3 regions of the Paraburkholderia terricola genome follow, and region 1 is predicted to be linked to each of the others. Evidence: predicted binding sites of a transcription regulator. Region 1 holds the regulator's gene; each other region holds the start of a gene.
What was found. Region 1 encodes LexA, which represses DNA repair genes until DNA is damaged. Its sites were predicted from a motif close to ACTGTATNNNNATACAGT; they were not measured.
Positions count from the first base shown of each region.

Region 2: a site for LexA is predicted at 4,326-4,343, ahead of recA (recombinase RecA). Genes of this name have one in related genera too.
Region 3: a site for LexA is predicted at 4,368-4,385, ahead of imuA (translesion DNA synthesis-associated protein ImuA). Genes of this name have one in related genera too.

Region 1 is NZ_CP024941.1:1,640,549-1,648,262, reverse strand. It holds gene cysT (sulfate ABC transporter permease subunit CysT) at 1-669, opposite strand, end outside; gene CUJ90_RS07475 (sulfate ABC transporter substrate-binding protein) at 808-1,848, opposite strand; gene lexA (transcriptional repressor LexA) at 2,181-2,831, shown strand; gene CUJ90_RS07465 (hypothetical protein) at 2,895-3,239, shown strand; gene CUJ90_RS07460 (DUF2939 domain-containing protein) at 3,327-3,983, shown strand; gene CUJ90_RS07455 (universal stress protein) at 4,077-4,541, opposite strand; gene nodI (nodulation factor ABC transporter ATP-binding protein NodI) at 4,818-5,732, shown strand; gene CUJ90_RS07445 (ABC transporter permease) at 5,781-6,614, shown strand; gene CUJ90_RS07440 (hypothetical protein) at 6,681-7,103, opposite strand; gene CUJ90_RS07435 (NADP(H)-dependent aldo-keto reductase) at 7,592-7,714, opposite strand, start outside.
Region 2 is NZ_CP024941.1:3,365,996-3,373,709, forward strand. It holds gene sucD (succinate--CoA ligase subunit alpha) at 1-258, opposite strand, end outside; gene sucC (ADP-forming succinate--CoA ligase subunit beta) at 385-1,554, opposite strand; gene CUJ90_RS15040 (DUF2889 domain-containing protein) at 1,551-2,288, opposite strand; gene recX (recombination regulator RecX) at 2,406-3,161, opposite strand; gene recA (recombinase RecA) at 3,169-4,245, opposite strand; gene CUJ90_RS15055 (response regulator transcription factor) at 4,478-5,263, shown strand; gene CUJ90_RS15060 (sensor histidine kinase) at 5,274-6,812, shown strand; gene CUJ90_RS15065 (MFS transporter) at 7,040-7,714, shown strand, end outside.
Region 3 is NZ_CP024942.1:2,329,380-2,337,093, reverse strand. It holds gene CUJ90_RS29085 (HvfC/BufC N-terminal domain-containing protein) at 1-416, opposite strand, end outside; gene bufB (MNIO family bufferin maturase) at 418-1,308, opposite strand; gene CUJ90_RS29075 (BufA1 family periplasmic bufferin-type metallophore) at 1,322-1,642, opposite strand; gene CUJ90_RS29070 (sigma-70 family RNA polymerase sigma factor) at 1,909-2,436, shown strand; gene CUJ90_RS29065 (NrsF family protein) at 2,433-3,086, shown strand; gene CUJ90_RS29060 (SDR family oxidoreductase) at 3,108-4,109, opposite strand; gene imuA (translesion DNA synthesis-associated protein ImuA) at 4,404-5,111, shown strand; gene CUJ90_RS29050 (Y-family DNA polymerase) at 5,041-6,510, shown strand; gene CUJ90_RS32950 (hypothetical protein) at 6,601-6,759, opposite strand; gene phbB (acetoacetyl-CoA reductase) at 6,788-7,531, opposite strand; gene phaP (TIGR01841 family phasin) at 7,695-7,714, opposite strand, start outside.

The DNA of each region.
Region 1 (7,714 bases):
ATTGCCGGCGATGAAAATCACCGAGCCGTATTCGCCGAGCGCGCGCGCGAACGCCAGCGCGAAGCCCGTCAGCAGGGCCGGAAACACCGACGGCAACACCACGCGGCGAAACGTCAGCCAGCGCGACGCACCGAGGCACGCGGCCGCCTCCTCCTGTTCGCGCTCGAACTCCTCGAGCACTGGCTGCACGGTCCGCACGACGAACGGCAAGCCGATGAACGTCAGCGCAACCAGCACACCCGCCGGCGTGAATGCGATCTTGATGCCGAGCGGTTCGAGAAACTGCCCGATCCAGCCGTTGCCCGCGTACACGGCCGCGAGCGAAATGCCGGCCACGGAGGTCGGCAAAGCGAACGGCAGATCGACCACCGCATCGACGATGCGCTTGAACGGAAACGTGTAGCGCACCAGCACCCACGCCACCAGAAAGCCGAACACCGCGTTGATCAGCGCGCCGCCCAACGCCGAGAAGAACGTCAGGCGATACGACGCGAGCACGCGCGGCGAACTCACCGCGCGCACGAACTGCGCCCAGTCGAGCGTCGCGGTCTTGAGGAAGGTTGCGGCAAGCGGAATCAGCACCACGAGGCTCAGATAAGCCACCGTGATGCCGAGTGTCAGGCCAAAACCGGGCAAGGCGCTCGGTTTTCGGAAGGTCAACGTCGTCATGCTCAATGCTCTTTCAGGGTTCACGCCTGCGTGTTCTGGCCGCCGGGCCCTGGCTGGCCAAAGCGCGCCACTGGGGCGCGCCCGGATTGGACGCGTTGCCGCGTCGCTCGGTCGATGCCGTTGCCGGCACCGGCGGTCTTACTGCGGCTGATAGATCGAATCGAATACGCCGCCGTCCGCGAAGTGCGTTTTCTGCGCGTTCGTCCAGCCGCCGAACGAGTCGTCCACCGTGTACAGCTTCAGCTTCGGAAACTTCGAGGTCAACTCCGCCGGCACCTTGTTCGAACGCGGCCGGTAGAAGTTCTTCGCGGCGATCTCCTGGCCCTGCTCGCTGTACAGGAAGTTCAGATACGCCTCGGCCAGCTTGCGCGTGCCGCGCTTGTCGACGACTTTGTCGACCACGGCAACCGGCGGCTCGGCCAGGATGCTCACGGACGGCACGACGATTTCGAACTTGTCCGTGCCGAACTCCTTCAGCGACAGGAACGCTTCGTTTTCCCACGCGATCAGCACGTCGCCGATGCCGCGTTGCACGAAGCTGGTGGTCGCGCCGCGCGCGCCCGAATCGAGCACGCCGGCATTCTTATAGAGCTTGCCGACGAACTCCTTCGCCTTCTGGTCGTTGCCGCCCGGCTGATGCGCGGCATACGACCACGCCGCGAGGTAGTTCCAGCGCGCGCCGCCCGAGGTTTTCGGGTTCGGCGTGACGATCGACACGCCCGGTTTGATCAGATCGTCCCAGTCCTTGATGTGCTTCGGGTTGCCCTTGCGCACCAGAAACACGATCGTCGACGTGTACGGCGATGCGTTGTCGGGCAGACGCTTTTGCCAGCCCTTGTCGAGCAGGCCCTTGTTAGCGAGGGCGTCGATGTCGTAGGCGAGCGCGAGAGTCACGACGTCCGCCTGCAGGCCGTCGAGCACGGAGCGCGCCTGCGCGCCCGAGCCGCCGTGCGACTGCTTGAAGGTGATCGTTTCGCCGGTTTTTGCCTTCCACTCCTTGCCGAACGCCTGGTTGACGTCCTGGTAGAGCTCGCGCGTCGGGTCGTAGGACACGTTCAGCAGCGTCGTGTCGGCGGCGTGCGCCTGCCCCGCGACGCCGAGCGCGGCTGCCGCGCCGAAGGCGAGCGCCGCGATCAGTTTCTTCGTCTTGCCTGCCAGCCCCGTGTGTCGATGGTTCATGCCAACTTTCTCCGCGTTGTGGTCCGTTGAAACGGCGTGTGATGTTGTTTTGCGTCGTCTGCGTGCGGCCACGCGTGCGTGGCGCCAACTGGAGGCCAGTCTATCGAAGGGCTTTCATCATTAAAAATAATGTTTCTTCATTCTTTAATACGCAAAAGTGGTAATGACAGCCAGATAAGGCGTTGCGGCACGAAAACGGGTGTTGGAGCGTCCGGTTCGGACGTTTCCACGACTCCACTTCGTCGCCTGCCCGCACGAACTTAAAGTAAAGCTTGAATTGCGCCGGATACTGTATAAAAATACAGCCACCTGTTCATACATACAGTGGCGCCATGACAAAACTCACCGCACGACAGCAGCAGGTTTTCGATCTGATCCGCCGGGCCATCGAACGCACCGGTTTTCCGCCCACCCGCGCGGAGATCGCCGCCGAACTGGGCTTCAGCTCGGCCAACTCGGCAGAAGAACATCTGCGCGCGCTCGCTCGCAAGGGTGTCATCGAACTGGCGGCCGGCGCATCGCGCGGCATACGCCTTCTCACCAGCCCCGAAGACTCGCCGCACCAGTTCACGCTGCCGCACGCGAGCATCATGCAACTGTCGTTGCCGCTGATCGGCCGGGTCGCCGCGGGTAGCCCGATACTCGCGCAGGAACATATCTCGCAGCATTACGCATGCGACCCGGCGCTCTTCTCGAGCAAGCCCGATTACCTGCTGAAAGTGCGCGGGCTGTCCATGCGCGACGCCGGCATCTTCGACGGCGACCTGCTCGCGGTGCAAAAGCGCAGCGAGGCGAAAGACGGCCAGATCATCATCGCCCGGCTCGGCGACGACGTCACGGTCAAGCGCCTGAAGCGCCGGCCAAACGGTATCGAGCTGATCGCCGAGAACCCCGATTACGACAACATCTTCGTTGAAACCGGCAGCGCGGATTTCGCGCTGGAGGGTATCGCCGTGGGGCTGATCCGCCCCGGAGAGTTTTAACCCGCCCGCTCGCCGGTTCGCCGGATCGCAGCCGCCCCAACGTTGAATCGCCTGGAGAGACTCATGGAACGCCTTGCCCGCCTGCTGCCCTTTCGCCAGTTCGGTCGTCTGCGCCGTCTGCGCAAGCTGGTGCCCTGCTCAGTGAGCGGAGCGCCCGCGGTCAGCACGCCATCGCTGTTCGACTCGCCCGACGGGGTATCGAGCTTGCCGTCGTCGTTGCCCGCCTTTGCCCGCGTGTCGTTGAATGCCGGGTTGAATATGGCGGAGCCGGAGCGGCGCGCACCGGTTCGGGTTTATCACGGGCCGTCGCGGCTCATCATGGTCGGCACCATGGAGGCCGTATGCCGCATGATCGATCGCTGCATCGCTGACGAGGCCAACGTGCACGGCGCCGTATTCGAGTCCTGATCGGCTTTCAGATACCGTTGTCGCGTGGGATCGTTTTTGCGTGGCCACGGTCCACGCTAGATCAAACGCGATGGAGAGTCCCACCCGATGGCAGTTTCGACACGCACGAAGCGCGGCGCCAACCGGCCCTTGATCGTCACTCTGGTTGTGATTGTGGTGATCGCCGCGCTGGGGTTCGTCTACGCGTCGCCGTATATCGCGCTGAATAATCTCAAGCGCGCGGCGGACGCGCGCGACGCGCAAACCGTCAATCAATACGTCGACTTTCCCGCGTTGCGCGAGAGCCTGAAGCAGGAGGTCACAGGCTTGCTGACACGCCGGCTCGACGCGCAGGGCAACGGCAATCCATTAGCCGCGATCGGCGCGATGATCGGCGTGGCATTGATCGGTCCGCTGGTGAACGCTTATGCGACGCCGGACGGCGTGGCGGCATTGCTGAACGGCATGCCGCCGCGCGGCAATCCTGGCGAGCGGCCGCCTGCTCCGCCCGCGGCCAACAATCCGCCCGCAACACCCGCGCCGGCGCCCGTGCCTGCATCGCCCACCGCGGGAGGCTCGGCCAACAGCGCGGCAAACAAGAACGCCGCGCCGCCGCAGCCGCCGGAAACCACGGCGGGCTATCGCGGCCTCAACCAGTTCGTCGTTACTTACCGGCATGGCGCCGGCGACGCACGTTATTCGGCGATCTTCCAGCGTGAAGGCCTGCTCACCTGGAAGCTGAGCGCTGTCAATTTGAATGAGTGATTGTCTGTTCGCATGAACGGAGCTGGAAGAGCAACCGTTTTCCTGTCAGGACCGCACTCGGCCACGCGCCGCACTTGCCACACTTCCCGCGCATCAAGCCGCCGCTTGCTGCTGCTCCTGCGCGGAGGAACACGCCACCAGGATGCTGCACGATACGCGGTCGAGCAACGGCGTATTGCCCGCGCCCATCCACCATCGCGACAAACCGGTGCGGCAACGGTGACCGACCACCACGAGGTCCACGTTCAACTCGTTGGCGAGATTCGCGATCTCGTCGATTGGATGGCCGAACGCAAAGTGCCCTTGCGCGGTCACGCCACGCTCGGTGAGCCAGTCCACCCCTTCCTGCAGAATGTCGCGGGCGGTCTTCTCGAAACTGCCGCAGGCCACATCGGTCAGCAGGCCCGCGCTTTGCGCAATGCTCGAACGCATGTCGACCACGGACAACAGATGCGTTTCCGCCTTCAGATCCAACGCCAGGTCGGCGCCGCAACGCAACGCCTTGCGGCCTTCGCGCGAGCCGTCGTAGCACAGCAGGATTTTCTTGTAGCTCGCCATGATTTTCTCCCTACCCGCGAAAAGCGCGGTCTTCATGAATCATGGTGCGCCGCAATTCAGCTTGCAAGGGATGGAAAACGCTAAGTGCGCACCGATCCGGAGCGTGCGGGGTTTTGATCGGGATCGAGGCTGTCTTGCGAGGTTTGCGGCAGTGCAAGAAACGCGCTCGGAACGGCTGCGGGCTCGCCGACGGCAACTCGCCGATGCCCTAGAATAGACGGCCTTCCCGGCCCTTAGCACCATCGGCGAGTTTTTCCCGGAACCTCCATCGATCCCATGCCTGAAGCCCCCATTGAATTCCAGCAGGTCAAGAAAAGCTACGGCGACAAAACAGTCGTCGACGGGCTCTCGTTTCACGTCGATGCCGGCGAATGCTTCGGCTTGCTCGGCCCCAACGGCGCGGGCAAGACCACCACGCTGCGCATGCTGCTCGGCATCGCCGCACCCGATGCCGGCGTGATCCGCCTGTGCGGCGAGCCGATTCCGCGCCGCGCGCGGATGGCGCGGGCGCGCGTCGGCGTGGTGCCGCAGTTCGACAATCTCGATCCCGACTTCACGGTGCGCGAGAACCTGCTGGTGTTCGGCCGTTACTTCGGGCTGAGCGCCGCGCAATGCCGCGCGATGGTGCCGTCGCTGCTCGAATTCGCGCGCCTCGAAAGCAAGGCAGATGCGCGCGTGAGCGAGCTATCGGGCGGCATGAAGCGGCGCCTGACGCTCGCGCGGGCGCTCGTCAACGACCCCGACGTGCTGATCATGGACGAGCCGACCACCGGCCTCGACCCCCAGGCGCGGCATCTGATCTGGGAGCGGTTGCGCTCGTTGCTCGCGCGCGGCAAGACGATCCTGCTGACCACGCATTTCATGGAAGAAGCCGAACGGCTCTGCAACCGGCTGTGCGTGATCGAGGAAGGACGCAAGATCGCCGAAGGCGCACCGAGCACGTTGATCGCCTCGGAGATCGGCTGCGACGTGATCGAGATCTTCGGTCCCGACCCGGTTGCGTTGCGCGACGAACTGGCGCCGCTTGTCGAGCGAACCGAGATCAGCGGTGAGACGCTCTTCTGCTATGTGAACGACGCGCAGCCGGTGCATGCGCGGCTCAAGCAACGCGCCGACTTGCGCTATCTGCATCGTCCGGCGAATCTGGAAGATGTGTTCCTGCGACTCACCGGCCGCGAGATGCAGGACTGAGGCCGGGCAAATCCGTTACAGCTACAACGACACCGCACGAGACACGCAATGGACGCACGCACTTACGAAACACACGGCAACGGCGACGCACCGTCGAGGCAGGAACCGTTCGCCGCGCTGCCGGCGAATGCCGTGAACTGGATTGCGGTGTGGCGCCGCAACTATCTGGTGTGGAGAAAGCTCGCGATCGCCTCGATGTTCGGCAATCTCGCCGATCCGATGATCTATCTGTTCGGGCTCGGCTTCGGGCTCGGCCTGATGGTCGGACACGTCGACGGCGTGTCGTATATCGCGTTTCTGGCGGCCGGCACGGTCGCGTCGAGCGTGATGATGTCCGCGAGTTTCGAGTCGATGTACTCGGGCTTCTCGCGCATGCACGTGCAGCGCACCTGGGAGGCGATCATGCACACGCCGCTCACGCTCGGCGACATCGTGCTCGGTGAAGTGATCTGGGCGGGCAGTAAGTCGGTGCTGTCCGGCACGGCGATCATGCTGGTGGCCGGCGCGCTCGGCTACGCGAACTTTCCGTCGATGCTGCTGGCGTTGCCGGTCATCGTGCTGACCGGGCTCGCGTTCGCCAGTATCGCGATGGTGGTGACGGCACTCGCGCCATCGTATGACTTCTTTATGTTTTATCAGACGCTGGTGTTGACGCCGATGCTGTTGCTCTCCGGCGTGTTCTTTCCCGCTTCGCAACTGCCCGCCGCCGCGCGTGCCGCGACCCAGGTGTTGCCCCTCGCGCACGCCGTCGATCTGATTCGCCCGGCAATGCTCGGGCGGCCCGTCGAGGACGCGGTTTTGCACGTCGCGGTGCTGGCGGTGTATGCGGTGGGTGGGTTCGTCGTCTCGGCGGTGCTGTTCCGGCGCCGGATGATGAAGTAGCGCGGGGTTATTTCCAACACGGCGGCGGACGGCGCGCTCCTGTCGCCCGCCGCGAATGGACTGTTCTCAGTCCTCGTCGTCCGTCCACGGAATATCCACGTCGGAGATGAACGCGACCGTTGCGAACGGCCCGCCATCCTGGCGGCCGATCTTGCCGTCGGCGCGCTGCCATTCAACGCGAAACACCGTGCCCGGATCGTCGGCGATCAGCCTGACCGTGCGAAGCTCATCGGGATCCGCCTCTTCGACAGGACCGTCGAGCGAGATCAGCAATTCCTGCGGCCATAGTCCGTCGGCGGGATCGTAAATCTTGTCGCCGTCGGGTATCAGCGTGAACGCCTCCACGCCGATCGTCGCGGAAGCGTCCACAATCATCTTGGCCAATGCACGCAGCAATGCGGTCGCGCGCGCCGAGTTCGCCTGACGAATTGCAAGGTCCCCGCGCGTCAGCGCCTGCTCGAGTTTTGGGTTTGTTTTTTGTTGCGCCATTCGATGTCCTGAGTCCTATCGCTCTGTTGTAGGCGGCACGCTGCATTGATCCGCCGCCGCTCGCCGTTTTTCGGGCTGAATCCTACCATTGGCGTGCATCCCGGCATGGCGATCCGCGCGGCCCGGTCCGACAGCCCGCCCCGTCCACCACAGTTTAGGTCGTGATTCGTGTTCCGGCTTGGGAGATTTGGTTTTGAAGCGCCGGTCGAGCGCGGCGCTTGCAGCAATTCCGACGGTTTGCCGCGTGCTTCGCATCGTTTGAAACGGTGCTGGCGAGGCTTGATTGCCGCCGTCTGTCCGAAGCTGTATGCAGTGGCGCGCGAAGCGAAAGATTCGCCGAACGCGATGGCGTTGCAGCAAGGCGCAACCCCGCCCACGCCAGGTCACCATCCCGGCAACGAAGCCGGGGGCACGTTCAGACGACGTTCCGACGACGTTCAGGCGCGTCGCTCGAATCGATCACGAGGCAACGCGCCCAGGCCACTCCATCAAGGCGCCGGGTTCGGCTGCAACTCATGCAGCGCATCGATTTCCGCGAGCGCCTCAACCGGAAGCTTCACGTCCGCGCTCGCGATGTTTTCCCTCAACTGATCGAGCGACGTGGCGCCGAT
Region 2 (7,714 bases), 1.7 Mb from region 1:
CCAGATCGCAGCCGCGGCGCCTGCCGGCGGCACGTAAATCACCGACACGGTCGCGCCCGTTTCAGCCTTGGCTTCAGCGACGCTCGCGTAGATGGGAATGCCTTCGAAATCTTCGCCGGCCTTCTTCGGGTTCACGCCCGCAACGAACGCTTCGCGGCCGTTTGCGTATTCACGGCAAGCACGCGTATGGAACTGACCGGTCTTGCCGGTGATGCCCTGCGTGATGACCTTGGTGTCTTTGTTAATCAGAATCGACATGTATTGACCTCTGTTCGTTTGGCGCCGCGCGGTGGCGCCACGAGGCGGGATGTTCTCCGCCCGCGTCGCTTACGCGCCGCCATTCGTAATCCTGGTTAATCCTGGCAAAAAACCGTGGACTAAGGCTTACGCCTTGCCCGAAGCGGCCGCGACGACCTTCTGAGCCGCTTCTTCCATGCTGTCCGCCGCGATGATCGGCAGACCGGATTCAGCGAGCATCTTCTTGCCGAGGTCCTCGTTCGTGCCCTTCATGCGGACGACGAGCGGCACCTTCAGCGACACGGCCTTCGACGCCGCGATCACGCCTTCCGCGATCACGTCGCAACGCATGATGCCGCCGAAAATGTTGACCAGAATCGCCGTCAGGTTCGGGTTTTTCAGCATGATCTTGAACGCTTCCGTGACCTTCTCGGTCGTGGCGCCACCGCCCACGTCGAGGAAGTTCGCCGGTTCGCCGCCGAACAGCTTGATGGTGTCCATCGTTGCCATGGCGAGGCCCGCGCCGTTCACGAGGCAGCCGATGTTGCCGTCGAGCGAGATGTACGCGAGGTCGAACTTCGACGCTTCGACTTCAGCCGGATCTTCTTCGTCCAGATCGCGATACGCGACGATTTCCGGATGACGGAACAGTGCGTTCGAATCGAAGTTGAATTTCGCGTCCAGCGCGATGACCTTGCCGTCGCCGGTCAGGATCAGCGGGTTGATTTCGGCGAGCGATGCGTCGGTTTCCCAGAACGCCTTGTACAGACCTTGCAGGATCGCGCGCGCTTGCGGGATCGATGCGTCGGGCACGCCGATTTTCTTCGCGAGGTCGTCGGCTTCGGCGTCCTTCAGGCCGGTCGACGGGTCGACCGCAACCTTGTGGATCAGCTCGGGCGTCTTTTCCGCGACTTCCTCGACGTCCATGCCGCCTTCGCTCGATGCCATCACGACGATCTTCTGCGAAACGCGATCGATCACGAGGCCGACATACAGTTCCTTCTTGATGTCAGCGCCTTCTTCGATCAGCAGGCGATTCACCTTCTGGCCTTCCGCGCCGGTCTGGTGCGTGACGAGCTGCATGCCGAGGATCTGGTTCGAGTACTCGCGAACCTGTTCCAGCGTCTTGGCAACCTTCACGCCGCCGCCCTTGCCACGGCCGCCCGCATGGATCTGAGCCTTCACGACCCACACCGGGCCGCCGAGCTCTTCCGCGGCCTTGACCGCATCATCCACCGAGAAGACCGGCTTGCCGCGCGGTACCGCGACGCCGAATTTCCGCAGGATTTCCTTACCCTGGTACTCGTGAATCTTCATGCGTGATTCCCTTCAGTCTGAGAGTTGGATTGAACTTCGTTTCCGTCGCCGCCGTTCATGCCGGACGCGTTGCCGCCCTCGCCCTCGTGGCGGGCCGCTCCATCTGACGATGCGCCGCGATCCGCTGTATACGGAGCGCGGACATACCAGCGCGGATAAAACTGCTGCACCGCCTCGCCGTCGAAACGCAGCGCGTGGCAGCGTCCCAATTGGAATGGCGGTTTGTCGTTGGAATGCTCGCCCGCGCCGCTGGACGATGCGCGTTCCGAACTGGCGCTAGCGCCCGGCGCACCCTCGTTGATGTTCCACACGTCGCCGGCGAACGCCTGGATCGCGACGGTCGGCAGGAGCGCGCACAACTCGGTGAGATGCGTGCAGCCGGCCGTGCCGGCCAGCAAACGGGCGGCATCACGACGGAAGTTGCGGAACAGATTGAGCCCGATGAGGGCACGGTAGGCGGGATTGCTGGCTTGGCACAGACCGGGATAGGGCACCCAGTCGGACGACGCCTCGGCGTCGACGACATTGAGCTTGCGATCGATGGTGATGCGAAGCCAGAGTTCATGAATCGGCTGACCATGAGGCCGGACGCCCGACGCAAGCACCACGTCGCGCGGTTTTTCGTCGGTCAAGCACGCTTCCACATCCCACAGGCCATCGGCTCGCTCGTAGGCTTCCGCTCTGATTGCGCGACGGTGGCGCAACTGACGGGACACTGGCGGGGAGAGCGGCATGCGGAAAGGAAAGGCCGGATTGGAAAACCGGTGAATTTTAGCATACTGGGTATTTGAGACAGGTCGGAATGCGCGGCGACGCCCAGCGGGCCGGGGCGAGCGAGCAGCGCCCGCTGGCTACTCGCCGCTCCACTCCTCGTCGATACCCTTGAGGATCTTGCCGATCGTCGCGCCCGAAAAACCGCGCGACGCCAGAAAACGCGCCTGCTTCGCGCGTTCGGCGGGCGTTTCGGGAAGCTGGCCGAATTTCTTTTGCCAAACGGCTCGGGCTCGCGCGAGTTCAGTTTCGCGCAATTGCGCGCCGGCTTCCTCGACTAGCGCCGGGTCGACCGCGTGTTGCTTCAATTCGCCGACGATCCGGCTCGCGCCCAACCGCGACGAGCGCCGATGAACCAGACTTTCGGCGAAGCGTGAATCGGACAGCCAGTTTTCCGTTTCCAGTGAATCGAGCAAGGTGTCGAGCGAATCGGTTTCCTCGACGAACGGTTTCAGCTTGCGCGCGAGTTCGGCGCGGCTGTATTCACGGCGAGACAAATAGCCGAGCGCGCGCCCTTTTAGCGAACGGGCCGGGCGTTGGGATTTCTTCGCTTCGTCTTGATCCGGCTTCGCTTCGCCAGGCGCGCGACGCGAGCGGGTGTAGGTGGTTTCGGTGACTGAAGCGGCTTCAGAAGAACCCGAGGGGCTTCCGGAAGGATCAGAAGTAACACGTGGGGAGGAGTCAAACTGCGCGCGCCGCGAGCGACGGCCCGCGGCGCGATCATGTGCGTCGAACGATTCGGACGGGTCGAACGGATCGTTCGAATCGCCGTTACCGTCACGCGGGCCGCCCGCGTTGCGTCCAGCATTGGACAACGGCCGGCCCTTGCGTATCACGTGATGGTTACTCTTCTTCGCCCGCGACTTCGGCGCCCGCCCCGGTCACTGCTTCGGCCATGGCGTTCACACCCAGCGATTCGCGGATACGGTTTTCAATTTCACGAGCGATATCAGGATTCTCGCGCAGGAATTCGCGCGCGTTGTCCTTGCCCTGACCGATACGTTCGCCGCTGTAGCTGTACCAGGCACCGGCCTTGTCGACGATCTTCGCCTGCACGCCGAGGTCGATGATCTCGCCCTGGCGCGAGATACCCTCGCCATACAGAATGTCGAAAATCGCTTCGCGGAACGGCGGCGCCACCTTGTTCTTGACGACCTTCACGCGCGTTTCATTGCCGATCACTTCGTCGTTCTTCTTGATCGAACCGATGCGGCGAATGTCCAGGCGCACCGACGCGTAGAACTTCAGCGCATTGCCGCCCGTGGTGGTTTCCGGATTGCCGAACATCACGCCGATCTTCATGCGGATCTGGTTGATGAAGATCACGAGGCAGTTCGTGCGCTTGATCGTGCCGGTGAGCTTGCGCAGCGCTTGCGACATCAGACGCGCTTGCAGACCTGGCAGCGAGTCGCCCATTTCGCCTTCGATTTCGGCCTTCGGCACGAGGGCCGCGACCGAGTCGATCACGATCATGTCGATCGAGCCCGAGCGCACCAGCGCGTCGGCGATTTCGAGCGCCTGCTCGCCGGTGTCCGGCTGCGAGACCAGCAGGTCGTTCACATTTACGCCGAGCTTGCCCGCGTACTGAATATCCAGCGCGTGTTCCGCGTCGATAAACGCCGCCGTGCCGCCGATCTTCTGCATTTCGGCGATGACCTGCAGCGTCAGCGTGGTTTTACCGGATGACTCCGGGCCATAGATTTCGACCACACGGCCACGCGGCAAACCGCCGACGCCCAGTGCGATGTCGAGACCGAGCGATCCGGTTGAGACCACCTGGATGTCTTCGACTGCCTCACCTGCGCCGAGCCGCATGACCGACCCTTTGCCGAACTGCTTTTCGATCTGCGCGAGTGCGGCAGCGAGTGCCTTGCTCTTTTCAGCAGTCAGTCCAGCCGAGCCTTTCTTGCTTTCTTCCATGAATCGTCCTTTGCTATGATGAACGGCGTCTGAGGCAGGTGCGCAGCGCGTTTTCAACGAACGGCGCACGAAACTCAGACACTGTATAAAAAAACAGTGGTTTTGGCAAGCACGATTCCATGCGAACGCGCATATTTACTCTCGCGCTACCCCACCACCCACAATAATTTTCGGAGACCGCTGTGCGCCGCGGGGACACCCAAGGTGCCGGCAAGGCCAAAGCTGGCGCACCATGCGAATTCTGATTGCCGAAGACGACAGCATACTCGCGGACGGTCTGGTTCGATCACTCCGCCAATCGGCCTATGCCGTCGATCACGTGAAGAGCGGCGTCGAGGCCGACACCGCCCTGTCGATGCAAACCTTCGACCTGCTGATCCTCGATCTCGGCCTGCCGCGCATGTCCGGGCTCGAGGTGCTGCGCCGCCTACGCGCGCGCAATTCGAACCTGCCGGTGCTGATCCTGACCGCCGCGGACAGCGTCGACGAACGCGTCAAGGGCCTCGATCTCGGCGCCGACGACTACATGGCCAAACCCTTCGCGCTGAACGAACTCGAGGCGCGCGTGCGGGCGCTGACCCGGCGCGGCGCGGGCGGCGGCCCGACCGTCGTGCGGCACGGCTCGCTGTCGTTCGACCAGGTTGGCCGCATCGCCTATGTCAACGAACAGGTGATCGACCTGTCGGCGCGCGAGCTGGGCTTGCTCGAGGTGCTGCTGCAGCGCATCGGCCGCCTGGTCTCGAAAGAACAACTCGTCGACCATCTATGCGAATGGGGCGAGGAGGTCAGCAACAACGCGATCGAAGTCTACGTGCACCGGCTGCGCAAGAAGATCGAGCCGAGCGGCGTGCGCATCATCACTGTGCGGGGCCTGGGATATTGCCTCGAGAAGGCGGCGTCGCCCGCGAACGTGAACGCCCACGCCGGCGAGAGCGAGGGCGCGCCGCCGCCGTCCGCCGCCGGGCCCGAACCCGAGCCGCCGTCGGGCCCGATGCCGGCGAGCCACCATTTCAAATAGGGAACGCCCCATGGCCGCTCGCGCAGATCGCCCCACGGCGCACGCGGCGGACCTCGACGAAGCGCGCGACGAGCGCTACGCCAATCCGTTCGCCCCGCCCGACGAGACCGAAGCCGCCGCCGCGGCGCGTCCGCGCTCGCTATTCGGCGAGATTCTCGACTGGATGTTGGCGCCGCTCCTGCTGCTGTGGCCGATGAGCCTCGCCGTCACCTATCTCGTCGCCAAGTCGATCGCCAACGGGCCGTTCGACCGCGCGCTCGAAACCGACGCCTATGTGCTCGCGCGCCAGATTCATCCGGTGAATGGCGTGGCGGAGCTGTCGCTGCCCGATTCCACGCGCGATTTTCTACGCACCGACAATGTCGACAGCCTGTTCTATCAGGTGCTCGGCACGCGCGGCGAACTGGTCGGCGGCGAGCGCGACATGCCGTTGCCGCACGAGGACGATCGCCCGCCGCCCGGCCTCGTCGAATTCCGCGACGACGTGCTGCACGGCAACGACATCCGCGTCGCCTATACGACCGTCGAGTTTCCGCAGACGCCCGGCGCGCAGCCGGTGCTGGTGCAGGTCGCCGAAACGCTCGACAAGCGCAGCCAGCTCGCCAACGACATCATCAAGGGCGTGATCCTGCCGCAGTTCGTGATTCTGCCGCTCGCGATCCTGCTGGTGTGGTTCGGCCTGTCGCGCGGACTCGCGCCGCTGCATGCGCTGCAGGACCACATCCGCGCGCGCCGCCCCGACGATCTGTCGCCGCTGGAAGCACGCCGCGCGCCGCCCGAGATAGAGCCGCTGGTCACGTCGTTCAACGATCTGCTCACGCGCCTCGAACAGAACATGGAATTGCAGAAGCGCTTCATCGCCGATGCCGCGCATCAGATGAAAACGCCGCTGGCCGGCCTGCGCACCCAGGCGGAGCTGGCGTTGCGCCAGGACGTCTCGGCGGAAGTTCATCGCTCGCTCGAACAGATCGCCACCAGTTCCGAGCACGCGGCGCGGCTCGTCACGCAGTTGCTGGCGCTGGCGCGTGCCGAGAACCGCATGTCGGGGCAGATTTTCACCACCGTGGAGGTCACCGAGGTCGCGCGCCATGCCGTGCGCGACTGGGTTCAAGCCGCGCTCGCCAAGCAGATGGACCTCGGTTACGAAGCGCCCGAGGAACCGGTCGAAGTGGACGGCAATCCGGTGATGCTGCGCGAAATGCTGTCGAATCTGATCGACAACGCGATCCGCTACACCCCGGCGGGCGGACGCATTACCGTCAGGGTTCGGCATGAGGCGACAGCGCGGCGCGTCCATCTCGAAGTCGAGGACACCGGCATGGGCATTCCGGCGGCCGAGCGCTCGCGGGTGATCGAGCGCTTCTACCGGATTCTCGGCCGCGAAGGCGACGGCAGCGGCCTTGGGCTTGCGATCGTCCGGGAGATCGCAACCATGCACGGCGGCGAACTGACGATCGAGGACAACGTCTATCAAACCTCGCCGCGGCTTGCCGGAACGCTGGTGCGTGTCAGCTTGCAAGCGCACGAACCGGCACGGGACTTACCCTAACGCTGATTGAACGCCAAACCGGACGGCGGCAATTATTGAGACACGTTAGCCGCGCGTTGGCGTGGCTTTTAGCCAAATTGGAAGGTGTTAGCCAAAATTCGCCGCATGAACGACGCAACCCTGTTCACCCCGCCACGTCAGTAGCCCGTAAGTTTCCATTCCAATAATCGGTTCCACGGGGACGCCTTGCCGGCGAACCGCGTGCATATCAATATTGGAGACGACATATGGCTACCGTTGGCGGGCAACTCTCGCATACGCCGATGACGCGAGAAGAGAAGCGGGTGATCTTCGCATCGTCGCTGGGTACGATTTTCGAGTGGTACGACTTCTATCTGGCCGGTTCGCTCGCGGCTTTCATCAGCAAGAGCTTTTTCTCCGGCGTCAATCCGACCGCCGCCTTCATTTTCACGCTTCTCAGCTTTGCCGCGGGTTTCGCGGTGCGGCCGTTCGGCGCGATCGTGTTCGGGCGCCTCGGCGATATGGTCGGGCGCAAGTACACGTTCCTCGTCACGATCGTGATCATGGGTCTGTCGACGTTCCTCGTCGGCTTCCTGCCCGGCTACGCGGCGATCGGCATGGCTTCGCCAGTGATCTTCATCGCGATGCGCATGCTCCAGGGTCTCGCGCTCGGCGGCGAATACGGCGGTGCCGCCACTTACGTCGCAGAACATGCGCCGGCGGGACGCCGCGGCTTCTACACCGCATGGATCCAGACCACCGCCACGCTCGGCCTGTTCCTGTCGCTGCTGGTGATTCTCGGCGTGCGCACGGCGATGGGCGAGGACGCGTTCGGCGTATGGGGCTGGCGCATTCCGTTTATCGCGTCGATCGCGCTGCTGGCCGTGTCGGTGTGGATTCGCTTGCAACTGCATGAGTCGCCGGTGTTCGAGCGCATCAAG
Region 3 (7,714 bases), on a different replicon from region 1:
ATGCCGGCTTCATCCAGTTGTTCGAGGCGGCGTAGATCGAGCGGCGTTGCGTCGGCTGCGTGCAGCGCCTCATTCACGGCCCATTCGAGTCGTGCGGTATCCGGCAGATAGACGAGCGACGCCGCTTCCGGCATCCGCGCCAGAAAATCCGCGAACCTGTCGCCGTAGCTATCCAGGTGCGCGCTCGACGGTGGGCATTGCTCGATAAAAAGTCGAGCCGCGCCTTCGAAGAATTCGTCTCCAACCAAAGCCCGCACGGCCGGATAAGTGAGCCGCAATGCCGTAAGCAGCGTGCTATTCGCCGTGTTCCGATAAATCGCGAGCCGCGCCTGCGGAGCGAGGCCATCGGCTATCACATACGCGGCTGCATCGCCATCGGCAAGCCCAAGCAAGTCCCGGCGCACCGCGCATTGCAAGTCATGCAGCGTTGGCGCACAAGTCGTCATTTCCCTGCCTCCCGATAGCGGCATCCGCAAGCGCGGCTTCTTCCATCAGAACCTCGAGCGGCGGCACATCGGTGTCCCATTCGATCAGCGTGGGAACCGGTCCAAAACGCCTGAGCGCCAGTTCGAACAGGTCCCACACGGCGGGCGCGACGCGTGAGCCGTGGTCGTCGATGCGGATTATTCGGCCCTCGTCGAGCTGACGCACGCTGTGTCCGGCCAGGTGAATCTCGGTCACCGATTCGGGCGGCAAGGCATCGAGATAAACCTGTGCGTTCCAGCCGTGATTGCCGGCACTGACATAGATGTTGTTGACGTCGCAGAGGATGCCGCATCCCGTGCGCCGCGCGACCTCGGCGAGAAACGCCCACTCAGGAATAGTCGAGTGGCGAAAACGCAGATACGTGGACGGGTTTTCCAATGAAATGCGCCGCCGCAAACAGGTCTGCACCTGGTCGACGTGACTGCATACGAGGGTCAGCGCTTCTTCCGTCATCGGCAGCGGCAACAGGTCGGCGAGATAGACGCCGGCGCTTACGCTCCATGACAGGTGTTCAGAAACGAGGCCGGGCTCGACCCGCTCGATGACGGCGCGCACACGCTCGAGATGCCGTGCATCCAGGCCTTCGACGCTGCCGGGAGAAAGGCCCACCCCGTGAAGCGAGATCGGGTAATCCCGGCGAATCGCATCCAGGTATCCTGGCGCGAGGCCGCCGCCCATGTAGTTCTCGGGATGCACCTCGAACCAGGCGGCGGGCGGATGCCGTTCGACAACTTCGTGATGGTGCCGAAAGCGCAGCCCGACGCCGGCGCACGCCGGAATCAGGCCGTGGGCATAGTGCGAGGCGCCGGAAGCGGCATCCATGACCCTTCCTTCCTCACGCCGGCTTCAGCTTGCCGCCCTGGATCTTGCTGCAATCGCCGGCGGGCAGCAAAACGAATGACTTGGGGTCGCGCGCCTGGGTGGATTGTCCGGCGCAGGAATGGGCGCCTTCAGCGCAGTCGTTTTTCGACACGGCGTTGATGCCGTAGCACTTTTGCAGTTTGTTCGCTTCCATCCGGGCCATGTTGTCTTTCACGACTTGCGGCATCGCGCTCATGTCCTTCATGGCCTGGGCCTGAACAGGCGCGATCTGCATGGCGAGCGCCAGGCCGATTGCCGAAGACAAGATCGAGGCCGTCATCCTGTGTTTGTTCATCACGCATCCTCCTGAGGGTTGCGGCCGGACATTGTGGGCCGTGCAGGAAGGTTCGGCCGAGCGCCGCAAAAGGTTACGGTCCGCTCAAACTTTTTCCGCGTGACAATCCGGGCTCCCCGCCACAAAATTTCAGCATGCAACGGCATCCCCCCCCGCCGAGTCCCGTTCCTGGTTCCGAAAGAGAGAGCCTGGCGTCGATCGCGCCGGCCGCTCGGCAAGCGCCGGCGACCCGTCGCGCCGACGGCAAACTCGACTGGTCCGCCATGATGGCCAGCGCGCAAATGGGCGACGCCCAGACCTATCGCCGGTTGCTCCAGGACATCACGCCCTACCTTCGTGCGCTCGCGGCACGACACATCCGCAACGCCGACGACATCGAGGACACGGTTCAGGATGTGCTGCTGACCGTGCACGCCGTGCGCAACACGTATGATCCTTCGCGTCCGTTCGGGCCGTGGCTGGTCGCCATTGCAAACCGGCGCATCGTCGACGGTCTGCGCCGGCGCGGCCGTGTTGGCTCGCATGAATCGTCAACGGAAAATCAGTTGGAAACCTTTGCCGCCGATGAAGCGAACTTAGAGGAAGAGACGGTGAATGCCCGCCTGGTCAGGGAAGCAATCGAGCAATTGCCTGTCGGACAACGCGACGCGATGCGCATGCTCAAATTGCAGGAGATGTCGCTGCAAGAAGCCGCGGCTGCAAGCGGAACGTCGGTTGCCGCGTTGAAAGTCGCCACGCATCGGGCCATGAAACGATTACGGGAGAGGTTCCCGCAGCGAGGTAGCAAATCATGACCCGCACCTCCGACCTGATCGACGTGCTCGCCGCGGATGCCGCGCCGGTGCGGCGTCTGCGCTCGCCAGCGGCGAGAGCCGCGTGCTGGTTGCTGTTTGCCGCGGTTGTGATGCTCTTCGTCGGTGTCGCGCATGGAGTGCGCGCCGACCTGGCGGTCAAGCTGCATCAGCCGCTGTTCGTCATCGGCATGGCCGCGGCCACGGCCACCGGCATTCTGGCCGCCGTCGCGGCATTGATTGCCAGCGTGCCGGGCCGGTCACGCCATTGGCTTCTGTTACCGGGACCGGCTGCGCTCACGTGGGTCGCCACGATTGGCTACGGTTGCCTGACCAATTGGATCGCGATCGGACCGGAAGGCATGTCTGTCGGCGAAACGGCAAGATGCTTCGCGACCCTGGTACTGGTCGGCATGCCGCTATCGCTCGTGATGCTGATCATGCTGCGCCACGCCGCCCGGCTGGAGCCGGGACCGGTCGTGATGGCGGGTAGTCTCGCGGTCGCTGCAATGACCGCGGTGGCCTTGTCGATTTTCCATCCTCTCGACGCGACCGCGATGATCCTGCTGTGGAACCTCGGCGTCGCCGCGCTTTATCTGGCGTTGAGCGGCCGGTACGGTCAGCGGCTGCTGGATTGGATCGCGCTGCACTGACGAGCCGGCCAGCCACGCCGGCTAGCGGCGCGGCCAGCGCCGCCATGTCAACGCGGCAAGGGTCAGCGCGGCGGCAAGCGCAAGCGGACGATGCGTATCGAGCCATAGTGCGCTGCTGTAATGCTTCGCCTCGCCGTCGAATGGACCATGAGCGCGATGCGCGCCGGCAACCGGTTGCCATAGATTCGAGGGCGCGGCATCGCTTGCCGGCGCGGCTCTTTGCTGCGCCTGATAGCCGGTGCGGCCGAGATATCGGTCCAGCCAGCCGGGCACGACCTGGTTGGCGACAATCGCCTTCACCGTCGATATCCCGACATACACCTCACGCCGACGATGCATTGCCGCCCAGACGATCGCGCGCGCGGCGACTTCCGGCTGAAAAACGGGCGCCACCGGCTGCGGAGCGTGGGGCATGCGGTTCTCGGCCCAGTCGAATTGCGGCGTATTCAATGCGGGCATTTGCACCATCGTCAGATGGACGCGGCTGTGATCGTGAAGCAGTTCGCAGCGCAATGCGTCGGTAAAGCCGCGGATCGCATGCTTCGCGCCGCAATAGGCCGATTGCAGCGGAATCGCGCGATAGGCGAGCGCCGAGCCGACCTGGACGATGCAACCGCGATTGCGCGCGCTCATGCGCTTTAACGCGGCCATCGTGCCCCAGACGTAACCGAGGTAGGTCACGTCCGTCACCCGCGCGAACTCCTTCGGCGTCAGGCTTGCCATCGGTCCGAACACGGTGAGCATGGCGTTGTTGACCCATACGTCGATCGGACCCAGCTCCGCTTCCACGCGCGCGGCGGCGGCTTCGACGGCGTCGGCGTCGCTGACGTCGAGTGCGATCGGCAACGCGCGCACGCCGCATGCGCGCACTTGCGCTGCCGTGTCGTCGAGCGCTGCGGGGTCGCGCGCCAGCAGCGCGACATGCGCGCCGCGACGCGCGAACGCGAGGGCGGTAGCCCGACCCACGCCCGCGCTCGCGCCGGTGAGCACCACGATTCGCGGTCGAGCAAGCTTGCGCCACATGGTTCCTCCGGTCGACGGTGAATGCGGGTGGGTTCGCGTGGGTTTTGAGTTGGCAGGTTCGTGCTGCATGCGTTGCATGCGGCGTGCCATGCGTTCAGGCGTGACGATTTTGTCGTCTGGATGCGATTGGGCATTCGGGTAGTTCGCGTGGCGAGTGGCGAGTGGCGTGAGGTTTTCTAATGGCCGTGCCAGCGCCCCTCTCCCTGAAAATTTCCCGAAAAAAGTGCCTGTTCGTGGCTACGAAAATCCGTGTAGGATACTGTACATGCATACAGTGATTTTTCCGCAACTCCAATGACCACCGCGCCGCCCGTCCCCGAAGCCATCCACCCGTCGCTATGGCGGGCGTCGCAGCTTGCGCGCAGCCGGGGGCATATCGTGGATACCGGCTATCCCGCGCTGTCGGCGGAATTGCCCGGCGGCGGATGGCCGGTCGGCGCGCTGGTGGACCTGCTGGTGCAGCAGGCCGGCGTGGGCGAAATGCGGCTATTGCGCCCCGCGCTCAGCGAAATGGAAAAGCGGCCGATTGCAATGGTGCAGCCGCCGCACGTACCGAACGGCCTGGGCCTCGAATACATCGGGTTGTCGTCCGAACAATTGATGGTTGTCCAGGCTCCGAAGACAGCCGACGCGCTCTGGGCCGCGGAGCAGATTCTGCGCGCCGGCAGTTGCGGCGCACTGCTGTTCTGGGCGCAACACGTTCAGACCTCGTCGCTGCGGCGGCTGCATCTGGCCGCCCAGTCTTCGGAAACGCTGTTCTTCATGATCCGCCCGCTGGCGTCGGCACAGGATGCCTCTCCCGCGGTTTTACGGCTGGCGCTGCGGCCCGAACGCGACGGCCTGACCGTCGACATCACGAAGCGACGAGGTCCGGCACGCGCAGAGCCTCTGTCCATTCCCCTGCAACCCACACCTGTTCTGTTTTCGCACCATGCGCGTATTTCTCGCCGTTCACCTGCCCCGGTTGCAGCTCGAGGTCTTCCGGCCGAAGTGGCTGCCTGAGCCCGCGCACGGCTGCGTGGTTCTCGAACGGGACAAGGTGCTCATCGCGGATGGCGTCGCCAGGGCCGCGGGGGTGCGGGTCGGCATGAAACGCGGCGGCGTGCTGACGCTCGCGCCGGAGATCGAGATTTACGAACGCGACGCCGGCCGCGAGCATGCCGCGCAACGCGAGGTCGCCGTGGCGCTCATGCGGTTCTCACCCGATGTCGCGGTTCTCGACGAGGCGGTTGTCGTGGTGGACATCGGCGCGAGCCTGCGTCTCTTTGGCGGACTGCTCGCCGTATGCCGGCAAGCGAAAGCGATCCTCGAAGCCATCGGGCTGACCGCGCGGATAAGCGCCGCGCCGACCGGGCAAGGCGCCTGGCTGCTCGCGAGGAACCGGAACCGGCGCGTGCTCAAGGTCGATTCGCTGGAACGGCAATTGTCGGTGCTGCCGTTGCAGTCAGTGCCGGAAATCAGGCCGTTTGCCGACTGGTTCACCGGCCTTGGCTGCGAAACGATTGCCGACGTGAGACGGCTGCCGCGCGCGGGTCTGCAACGACGTTGCGGCGAACATCTGCTCGACTCGCTCGACCGCGCTTTCGGCACGGCGCCGGAACTGTTCGAATGGCTGGCGCTCCCTCCCACGTTTTCCGCCCGCATTGAAATGCCCGACCGTATCGAGCATGCGGAAGCGGCGCTTTTCGGTGCGCATCGTCTCATCGTGCAACTGTGCGGCTGGCTGTGCGCGAAGCAACTGGCGCTGACGGGCGCGACGCTTCTGCTCGAGCACGAGCGCGGCAGGCAGGCCATCGAGCCGACGCCCATCGAGATTGCCCTGGGCGAGCCGACATGGCGGGAGGATCATCTGGTCCGGCTCGTCAGGGAGCGTCTTGGCCGCATTGAACTGACCGCCCCCGTTATCGCGCTGCGGCTCGATGCATCGAACGTGCAGCCCGCCGCACCGGCATCCGATACGCTGTTTCCCGAGCCCGGCGGCTCCGCCGCGGACCACGCCCGTCTCGTCGAGCTGCTGGTCGCGAGGCTCGGCGAGGACAACGTGCTCAGGCCCGCGCCAACGGCGGACTACCGGCCCGAAATCGCCAACCGATGGGTGCCGGTTCGCAGCACGTCGGAAAGCACGCGGTTGCCGAAAGCGCTTCCGCGGCCCACCTGGCTGCTGGAGAAACCCGTGCGCCTGCTAATGCGAAAACACCGCCCGTTTTACGGTTCGGCGCTGCGCCTCGTGTCGCCTGGCGAACGCATCGAGAGCGGGTGGTTCGATGGCGAACTCGTCACGCGCGATTATTTCGTCGCTCAGGGTGAAGACCAAAGCTGTTTCTGGATATACCGCGAGCGCATGAGCAGTCGCGATGCGGAAGAAGAGCAGCGATGGTTCCTTCATGGCCTGTTCGGATGAAGCGCCACGAATACGGCCTTCGACGGCGCCTCGCCTGCGCGAGGAACGCCGTCAACCCGATCTTCATCACAGGTTAGCGAGAGCGTAAGCTCAACGCCGGGCGCTGCCCAGGCCGTACGCGTCGCGATGATAAGCCAGCCGTCCAAGCAGTTTTCGGCGCATTTGCTCCCGGCGATAGTGAGCGACGACGAATGCTGTCGCCGTCACCAGCACGAATGAACCTACGACGATTGCCACTGCTTCACTCATCGGAACCTCCATTGCTGATCTCTCGGGTTCACTGCAGGTGCTGCCCTCCGTTGATCGCGATGTTGGCGCCGGTCACGAAGCCCGCTTCGCGCGAGCACAGGTAGAGCACGAGCGCGGCAACTTCGTCCGGCTGCCCGAGCCGGCCGACCGGAATCTGCGGAACGATCTTCGTCTCGCGGATTTCCTCGGGCACGGCCATTACCATTTTCGTGGCGATATAGCCGGGCGAGATCGTATTGACCGTGACGCCTTTTTTCGCCACTTCGAGCGCCAGCGATTTCGTGAAACCATGCATGCCGGCCTTGGCCGCCGCATAGTTGGTCTGGCCGAACCCGCCCTTGGAGCCGATGATCGACGACACGTTGATGATGCGGCCCCAGCCGCGCTCGACCATGCTGTCGCACACGGGCTTCGTCATGTTGAACACCGAATCGAGGTTGGTGCGGATGACCGCGTCCCAATTGACCTTGTCCAGTTTCTTGAAGCTGGCGTCGCGCGTGATGCCGGCGTTGTTGATCAGGATGTCGACCGGTCCGACTTCGGCCTTGATCCGCGCCGCGCATTTTTCGCAGGAGTCGTAGTCGGCGACGTCGACGCCATACGCGCGGAACTGTCGCCCCTCGGCTTCCATGCGTGCGAGCCACTCGTTCGCACCGGTGTTGCCGGGCGAATAGGTGACGGCGACCGCGTAACCGGCGTCATGCAACTTGATGCTGATCGCCTCGCCCAGTCCACCCATGCCACCCGTTACCAACGCGATCTGCTTTGCCATTGAATCGTCCTCGCAATTACCGGCGGCGTGCCTGTCGGGAGCAACACCGCCTTCAGTCAAATGGGATGTATGGGAATGCCCGGATTCCTCGCCAGAGTGGCTAAAAGGAATGCTGTCAATAAAGTTGGAACCGATAACGCGGGCATTGCTGCCCGCGTGGGTCTTAATGCTTCGCGCTCGCGG